4 regions of the Devosia sp. LjRoot3 genome follow, and region 1 is predicted to be linked to each of the others. Evidence: predicted binding sites of a transcription regulator. Region 1 holds the regulator's gene; each other region holds the start of a gene.
What was found. The regulator LexA, encoded in region 1, represses DNA repair genes until DNA is damaged. The targets are predictions, from matches to a motif close to TGTTCNNNNTGTGTTCNG.
Positions count from the first base shown of each region.

Region 1 (2,201 bases):
ACTATTCCAGCTCCAAGCGCGCCTTTGCGGCCCGCGCTCGCCACTATTATCGTTCCGACGATCTCATTTACCGCCACATCGTCCCCTCGTCCTTCACCTCCGCCATGGGCAAGGGCGCGATGTCAGCGGAAACGGCCGTCAACATCGCGCTGTTTTTCATCACACGCGGTATCAAGTATGTTCCGGTGACATTGACGGGCCTTGCCGTCCTCAATTTCTTCCGCTTCCGCTACGCCAACAATGCCGGCGACGAAACGCTGGCCGCAGCCGAATAATCCGAGGGGCCAATGAGCTACGATCCGACCAATATCTTCGCCAAAATCCTCAAGGGCGAACTGCCTTGTCACAAGGTCTATGAAGACGAGACTGCGTTGGTGATGATGGACATCTTCCCCCAGTCGAGGGGCCACACGCTGGTCATTCCCAGGGCCGCTTCGCGTAACCTTCTCGATGCCGATCCTGCGGCTCTCGCGGAAGTCATCCCGCTGGTGCAGCGCGTCGCCAAGGCTGTCCAGACCGCCACCAAGGCCGACGGCCTGCGTCTGGCCCAGTTCAACGAAGCCCCGGCCGGCCAGACCGTCTTCCACCTGCATTTTCACATCATTCCCGCCTATGAGGGCATTGCCCTTGGCGCCCACGCCACCGGCCGCGCCGACGATGGCGAACTGGCCCAGTTGGCCAAGGACATTGCGGCAGCGCTCTAGCGCCCGGAAAACACCAAAACCCCAAGACTCTTGCGGAACATAGGTGGAACACATATAGTCGTTCCGTCTATGTTCCGATTCTGGGGTCGCCGGGCAATGCTGACGCGCAAACAACACGAACTTCTCATGTTCATTCATGAACGCATGAAGGAAAGCGGCATTCCGCCGTCCTTCGATGAAATGAAGGACGCGCTCGATCTCGCCTCCAAATCCGGCATTCACCGGCTGATCACCGCGCTTGAAGAGCGCGGCTTCATCCGCCGCCTGCCCAACCGGGCCCGCGCGCTGGAAGTGGTAAAGCTCCCCGATTCGATGAACCCCTCGCTTGGCGGCCGCAAGTCCCGCTTCGAGCCATCCGTGATCGAGGGCAATCTGGGCAAGGTCGCCTCGCCCCCCGCGCGCAGCACCGACGACTATGCCCGCCCGATCTCGATCCCCGTCATGGGCCGCATCGCCGCCGGTACGCCGATCGAGGCGATCCAGAGCCATTCCCACACCATCGCCGTTCCCCCGGAAATGCTCGGCGCTGGCGAACACTATGCGCTCGAAGTGCGCGGCGACTCGATGATCGAAGCCGGCATTTTTGACGGCGACACGGTGCTCATAAAGAAGCAAGACACAGCCTCGACCGGCGAGATCATCGTCGCTCTCGTCGATGACGAGGAGGCTACCCTTAAGCGCCTGCGCCGCAAGGGCAATACCGTGGCGCTTGAAGCTGCCAATCCTGCCTATGAAACCCGCATCTTCCCGCCCGACCGCGTCAAGGTGCAGGGCCGGCTCGTTGGGCTCCTGCGGAAATATTGATTAGCGTGGCCGCCACACCTGAAGCGGTGATGGCGGCTTATGCCGACCTGATCAACCGGCACGATTTTGCGCTGCTGATCCCCCTGATCGACCCCAAAGCCAGCTTCTGGTTCAGTTCTGGCACCTACCAGGGCCACGAGGCGGTGCGCGAAGCCTTCGAGCGTACTTGGCGACGTCTCGCCAACGAAACCTATTGGCTGGAAGACCTCGTCTGGATCGCCAGAAGCGCGGAAGCCGCCAGCTGTACATACCGCTTTCATTGGCACGCTACGATCGACGGTCAACGCGCCGAAGGCAAAGGTCGCGGCACGACGGTTCTTGCCAAAAGCGAGAATGGCTGGCGCATTGTGCACGAACACCTGAGCGCTTTTCCGAAGTAACTGGAGCCGCTTCTGGCACTCGTGCTCCATAAACGAGGGCGTTGCCGCGGCGACGGCGAAGCTTTCGCCCTCAAGGCGTGTCTCAACCGGGACCAGTCTCTCCGCGCATCCATACCTTCCGTCGCTGCGCCACCCAGCCTGCGGCATCGCGACCCGAACAAAAATGGCAAAGTTTAAGCCGATTTTTAGCGCCATCGCGCATCCTCTAGCCTGAATCTAGGCCCCCTAATTGGAACGAGGACCGCGATGCGCATTAGCACGATTACCAATTGGGCATATGCCTTGACCGTAGGCCTGACCTTGTTGTCGGGCG
Region 1 is NZ_CAXUPK020000001.1:1,353,090-1,355,290, reverse strand. It holds gene ACSQ2A_RS06585 (hypothetical protein) at 1-275, shown strand, start outside; gene ACSQ2A_RS06580 (HIT family protein) at 288-704, shown strand; gene lexA (transcriptional repressor LexA) at 801-1,508, shown strand; gene ACSQ2A_RS06570 (YybH family protein) at 1,514-1,888, shown strand; gene ACSQ2A_RS06565 (diguanylate cyclase) at 2,135-2,201, shown strand, end outside.

Region 2 (2,201 bases), on a different contig from region 1:
CGAGGCGGCCGCGCTTCACCTCGTTTTCGAAGAAGGCGATGAGGTGGTGGGCGATGGCGCTGGTTTCGGGATCGGAGGGCTGCACCGAGGAGGCGCTGTCGATCTCGTTGGTGATGACGATGGCGGCGATCTTTTCGGGCGGGATCTGCACATAGGGCGTGCCAACGCGGCTGTCGCAAGCCATGAGCGGGATGGGCGCGCGGGTGGGGCGCTTGCTCGGGATGTAGATGTCGTGGAGGCCATCAAGGCCGAGGGGCTGGGAGAGGTTGATCTCGACGATGACCTTTTCGGCGAGGATGGCGAAGCTCGCCGAATTGCCGATCGAGGTCGTAGGGACGAGGCCGCCATCCTCGGTGATCGCGGCGGCTTCGACGATGGCGTAGTCGATGGGGCCGAGCTGGCGCGAGCGAAGGTGTTCCACCGTTTCGCTCAGGTGCTGGTCGATGAACATGACCTCGCCGCGGTTGATCGCCTTGCGCAGGGTCGGATCGGCCTGGAAGGGCATGCGGCGGGCGAGGACTTTTGCCTCGGTGAGCATGCGATCGATATCGTGGCCGAGGGAGGCGCCGGTGATGAGGGTGATCTGGAACGGATCGGTGCTGGCGCGCTCGGCCATGGCCACGGGAACCGCCTTGGCGTCGCCGGCCTTGGTGAAGCCGCTCATGCCGATGACCATGCCGTCCTTTATGAGCGCCGCGGCGGCTTCAGGCGTGGTGATGCGGTCGAGGAGGCCGGGATGGCGGATGCGGGCGGAGAGATCGGCGGACATGACGGGACTCGCTTCAGAATACCGGGCGGTTTTGGCGCATAGGGAGAGCCCGCGCTTTGATCGGGGTCAAGCCAAGGATTGTTGACAAGTGGATAACTGGAACATAAAGAGAACATAAGCGCCGTTTTGGGTGCGTCACACGGGGGAACGGTCTATGGTGCGCGTCACCGTGGAGGGGCGCCGTGTTACGGGCGGCTAAGCTTCGGCCACACATGAGAGAGCGTCCCGCGACCGCAACAGACCGGGACTGAATTTTTTAAAGGACAAGCGCCATGGCAGGCAGTGTGAACAAGGTCATTCTGGTTGGCAATCTGGGCAACGAGCCCGAAGTGCGCAACCTGCCCAGCGGGGGCAAGGTGGTGAACCTGTCGGTGGCGACATCGGAACGCTGGCGCGATCGCAATACCGGCGAGCAGCGCGAAAAGACCGAATGGCACCGTGTGGTGATCTTCTCGGAAGGTCTGGCCAAGGTTGCCGAGCAGTATCTGCGCAAGGGCAGCAAGGTCTATCTCGAAGGCCAGCTGCAGACCCGCAAGTGGCAGGACCAGTCGGGCGCTGACAAGTACTCGACCGAAATCGTGCTCCAGGGCTTTAATGCATCGATGGTGTTGCTGGATGGTCGTGGCGAAGGCGCCGGTGACAGCGCTGGCGGCGGTTTCCGCGGCAATGACGATGGCGGCTTCCGTGGCGTCAGCAACAATGCTGGCGGGGGTGGCGGACGTCGTCCCTCGTCCAATGCGCCGGCGTTTGAATCCGGCGGGCTCGACGACGACATTCCGTTCTGAGATTGCTTACTCAAAGGGTCGCTTCGGCGGCCCTTTTCGTTTCAGGCGGGGTCTTCGCTGCCGCGGGGTGCGGAGGGCCGCGAGAGGACGTACCAGGCGCAGCCAGCGATGATGGCGGCAACAAGCAGGAAGAGCCACCAGGCGGGGTGGGCGGCAAAAAGAAAGATCAAAAAGCCGACGGCCATGCCGGTGCAGGCCATGAGCTTGGCGCGCGGAGGAATGACACCATATTCGCGCCAGTTGACGATGGTGGGACCGAGCGTTGCGTGGCCGAGCAGCCAGTTTTCGAGGCGCTGCGACGACTTGGAAAAACACCAGGCGGCGAGGATGAGGAAGATCGTCGTCGGCATCAGGGGCACGAAGATGCCGATGATGCCGGTGATCAGCAGGATGAAGCCGAGGACCAGATAAAGGGCGCGCATCAGCCGGTTGCGGGCGAGGGGCGATTGCGGCTCAGTCATTGGTCGGTATCCAGCCAGATGGTGACCGGCCCGTCATTGACGAGCGCAACCTTCATGTCGGCACCGAAAATGCCGTTTGCAACGGGGATGCCGGATGCGGTGAGGGTGGCGGAGAATTTTTCGTAGAGATCGCGGCCGCGTTCGGGCGGGGCGGCGCGGGAAAAGCCGGGGCGATTGCCCTTGGTA
Region 2 is NZ_CAXUPK020000005.1:304,013-306,213, forward strand. It holds gene ACSQ2A_RS18830 (acetyl-CoA hydrolase/transferase family protein) at 1-769, opposite strand, end outside; gene ssb (single-stranded DNA-binding protein) at 1,042-1,554, shown strand; gene ACSQ2A_RS18840 (YbaN family protein) at 1,596-2,015, opposite strand; gene dtd (D-aminoacyl-tRNA deacylase) at 2,012-2,201, opposite strand, start outside.
Region 2: a site for LexA is predicted at 867-884, ahead of ssb (single-stranded DNA-binding protein). Genes of this name have one in related genera too.

Region 3 (2,201 bases), on a different contig from region 1:
GTTCGGAAAGCTTTGCGCTCGAAACCAGGGCCAATGGCGAGCGTTTTACCGTCGACGTCGGCTATGCCGGCCAGAATGTCTCATCCTTCAAGGTCGAGCCGCCGGTCAGCGATTACGACCGCATACCGATCGAGCGCAGCCATCTCGCAGGGGTGGGCGACTTCGTCTCGGCATTCGTCCTCAAGGGCAATGCGCTCGACAAGGGCCTGTGCGATCGCCGCATGCGCATCTTCACCGGCGTCGAGCGCTTCAACCTCGATATGAGCTTTGTCAGCGACGACAACGCCACCTCGCCGCGCACCGGCTATCAGGGGCCGGTTGTTCTCTGCTCGATTGCTTACGAGCCGATTTCCGGTCACTACGAAAACAACGAGATCACCAATTACCTCGCCGACGAGAGCCGCATCCTCGTCTGGTATATGCCGCTGGGCGACAGTGGCTACTTCATTCCCTATCGCGTGCTTCTTGGCACTTCCATGGGCGATCTCTCCATGGTGCTGACCAAAGCCGAGTTCTGACCCGCTGTCCCAAGCCGATACGGTCAAAGGCTTTTTTCTCAACTTTGCATTTTTATGTCCCGGATTTCCGGGATTTCGAAATTAAGGGCGCTGCGGCGTCCTTTTTTGTTTCGGTAACAGGTCGGCAGGAAAGCCGCGTTGGACGTGGTTTTTAAGCCCTTGTTTATGCTTGTGAATGCGTTTTCAGCCGATTTGGGACGATCCGCGACCGCCTAGTGCGGGCGTGGGGTCGGGATGCCTATCTATCGTGGAGAACAAAGCAGGATTTAGGGGGCGGTCGTGATTCCCACCCTGTTCGTTCCGGTTTTGGGCCAGAGGTTAATCCGGCGGTCCCCAGGTCACCAAAACTGTTTCAAAGCGGTATTCTCTGGTGCTGGGCTGTCTGTCTCAGCAAAATCGCAGTTTTTTCGCCGAGCCTTCGTACCAGTCCGGCACGTCAACGAGAGAATTGATAATTTTGCATCGCCAAACCCCGCCAAACCGGGCAGCAAGAAATTAATGCGGCGGAAATCTTGCGCCACTCCGCGTTAGGCACTCCTTCAAAAAGAGCTGATTCTTCAAGAAATTAGCGGCTTGGTAAGCAATGTGAACGGGAGAACAGACCAAAACTGGCCGGTCTCGCAAAGCCTTCAGTCGTCTTGTGTGTTGAGCGAGCTCGCACCCACGACATGTGGATGAGAACAAACCGGGATTCATGAGTCGCAACCGATTCTGTCCCTGTTCGTTCTTTTTCCGTTCCAAATCTTAAGAGGAGCGGGCAGTGTCACAAAAAGGCGTGCTTTCATGGGACAAATGTTCTCGCCCCTCGCCATGGCAGGCTCGGCACCCTAAATAGAGGGGCGATGACTTCTTTCTCCTCCCAGTCGGTCAAGGCCATTTTGGGGCCGACCAATACCGGCAAGACCCATTACGCCATCGAGCGCATGCTGGCCCATCCTACGGGGATGATTGGCCTGCCGCTTCGGCTTTTGGCGCGCGAAGTCTATGCGCGCGTCGTCGAGCGCGTCGGCGAGCAGGCCGTGGCGCTGGTGACGGGCGAAGAGCGCATCGTGCCGCCAAAGCCGCGTTATTGGGTGGCGACGGTGGAAGCCATGCCCATGGATATCCATGTCGATTGCGTGGCGGTCGACGAGATCCAGACCGCGACCGATTTCGACCGCGGGCATGTGTTTACTGATCGCATTCTGAAAGCCCGCGGTTTTCACGAAACCCTGCTGCTCGGCTCGGGCACGATGGCCAATGTCATCCGCAAACTTTTGCCCCATGCCGAGATCATCGAGCGGCCGCGCTTTTCCCAGCTCACCTATGCCGGCTCGAAGAAGATTTCGCGGCAGCCGAGTCGCAGTGCCATCGTCGCCTTCTCGGCCCGGCAGGTTTACGCCATTGCCGAACTGATCCGGCGCGAGCGCGGCGGGGCGGCCGTGGTCATGGGCGCGCTTTCGCCCCGCACCCGCAATGCGCAGGTCGAACTCTACCAGAATGGCGATGTCGATTTTCTCGTTGCCACCGATGCCATCGGCATGGGGCTCAATCTCGATATTCATCACGTCGCCTTTGCCGACGACACCAAATTTGATGGTCACCAGAGCCGGCCACTGACCCCCGCCGAGATCGGCCAGATCGCCGGACGCGCCGGGCGGCACAAGCGTAATGGCAGCTTTGGGGTCACCGGCGGCACAGAGG
Region 3 is NZ_CAXUPK020000004.1:501,673-503,873, forward strand. It holds gene ACSQ2A_RS17110 (DUF3108 domain-containing protein) at 1-518, shown strand, start outside; gene ACSQ2A_RS17115 (helicase-related protein) at 1,361-2,201, shown strand, end outside.
Region 3: a site for LexA is predicted at 1,241-1,258, ahead of ACSQ2A_RS17115 (helicase-related protein). Genes of this name have one in related genera too.

Region 4 (2,201 bases), on a different contig from region 1:
TCTCGCAGTTCACGGAGGGCCAACCAAAGCTTTGCTTCTGGTCCCGGCATTGATTTCCGAAGCTGACGCGAGCGTTCGATGGTCACCGGCACCCCCACCCTCATTCCCTCCCCACAAGGGGGAGGGAGGCGCTAGACGAACTTTCAGCGAACAACCTAACCTAGAAAAAGACCCCCGCTTTTGGCGAGGGTCGGGAGATTGCATGGGATCGAGAGAGGCTTATTCGTCGCTGCCTGCATCGTCGTCGCCGCCGGCGACCAGGAGGACTTCGCCGAGGAGGCCTGAGCTTTCACGAACGCCCTGCTCGATGGTGGCGGCGATCTCAGGATTATCCTTGAGGAACTGACGGGCGTTTTCGCGGCCCTGGCCGAGGCGCTGGCTATCCCAGGAGAACCAGGCGCCGGACTTGTCAACGATGCCAGATTTTACACCGAGATCGAGCAATTCGCCGGTCTTGGAAATGCCTTCGCCATACATGATGTCGAATTCGACCTGGCGGAACGGCGGGGCAAGCTTGTTCTTGACCACCTTTACGCGGGTCTGGTTGCCCACGATCTCTTCGCGATCCTTGAGCGCGCCGATGCGGCGGATGTCGAGACGAACCGAGGCGTAGAATTTCAGCGCATTGCCGCCCGTGGTGGTTTCCGGCGAACCGTACATCACGCCGATCTTCATTCGGATCTGATTGATGAAGATGACGAGGCACTTCGACTTGGAAATCGAGGAGGTCAGCTTGCGCATGGCCTGGCTCATCAGGCGGGCCTGAAGACCGGGCAGAGCATCGCCCATTTCGCCTTCGAGTTCGGCGCGCGGGGTGAGCGCAGCAACCGAGTCGACGACGAGAACGTCGATGGCGCCGGAACGAACCAGCGTATCGGTGATTTCGAGAGCCTGTTCACCAGCGTCCGGTTGGGAAATGAGCAGGTCGTCGACATTGACGCCGAGCTTGCGGGCATAGATCGGGTCGAGCGCGTGTTCCGCGTCAACAAAGGCGCAGATGCCGCCGGCCTTCTGGGCTTCGGCAATGACATGCAGCGCCAGAGTGGTCTTGCCCGAGCTTTCCGGCCCGAAAATCTCGACGATGCGCCCCTTGGGCAGGCCGCCAATGCCAAGCGCAATATCGAGGCCGAGCGAACCCGTTGAAATCGATTCCACCTCGATCGAAGATGCTTCGCCAAGGCGCATGATCGAGCCCTTGCCGAAATTCCGTTCGATCTGGCTCAGCGCCGCAGCAAGAGCCTTGTCCTTATCCATCGATCCACCCTCAACAACGCGAAGCGGCGAGTTAGCAGCCATCATCTCTCTCCTTATTTCACGCTCTCGAGGGTCACGCAACGCGCCGGTTCGAGAGATCAATGTCCATTCATTGTGCTTATTTTGTTCTCATTTCGTTTCACTATTGTCAAGGGACAAAAAGAGAACATTCTATAGCGTCATTGGATGCCCTCCTAAGCTGATTCCCCGCTCGGTGGTGAGGTGATTTCCAAAAGTATGATTTTTGACTGGACAGGGTGTGGCCGGTTGCGTTTTATGCCGCCAAGCCGCTGAGAAGGCCCCAGGAGGCAAGGAAAGTCATGCACCTCATCCAGTATTTCGACGCCAATGGCGCGCGCGCCGTCGCCGTGACGCAGAACGGGGAAACCCGCCAGGTGCAGGGCGCGGCCAGCGTCTATGAGCTTGCGCAGGCTGCGCTGGCCAGTGGTGGCCTCGCTGCCGCGGTTGCCGCGCGCGGGCTTGGCGCGGTCGTCGACAAGGCAGCGTTGCTGGCCGAGGGCCGGCTTCTGTCCCCGATCGACCATCCCGATCCGACGCACTTGCACGTGACTGGCACGGGCCTCACGCATCTCGGTTCGGCCGCGACGCGCGACGCCATGCACAAGGCCAATGGCGAGAAGCCGGCGGGCGAACTGACCGACAGCATGAAAATGTTCCGTATGGGCCTTGAGAACGGCAAGCCGAAGAACGGCGAAAAGGGCGTGCAGCCCGAGTGGTTCTACAAGGGCAACGGACACATCGTCGCCAATCCGGGTCATGCCATCCCTTCCCCGTCCTTTGCGCTCGACGCGGGCGAAGAGCCGGAAATCGCGGGCATTTACCTGATCGACGCCAATGGACAGCCGCGCCGCCTGGGCTTTGCGCTGGCCAATGAATTTTCGGACCATGTGACCGAGCGGATCAACTATTTGTACCTGGCCCATTCC
Region 4 is NZ_CAXUPK020000005.1:171,146-173,346, reverse strand. It holds gene ACSQ2A_RS18135 (endonuclease domain-containing protein) at 1-86, opposite strand, end outside; gene recA (recombinase RecA) at 220-1,296, opposite strand; gene araD1 (AraD1 family protein) at 1,575-2,201, shown strand, end outside.
Region 4: a site for LexA is predicted at 1,406-1,423, ahead of recA (recombinase RecA). Genes of this name have one in related genera too.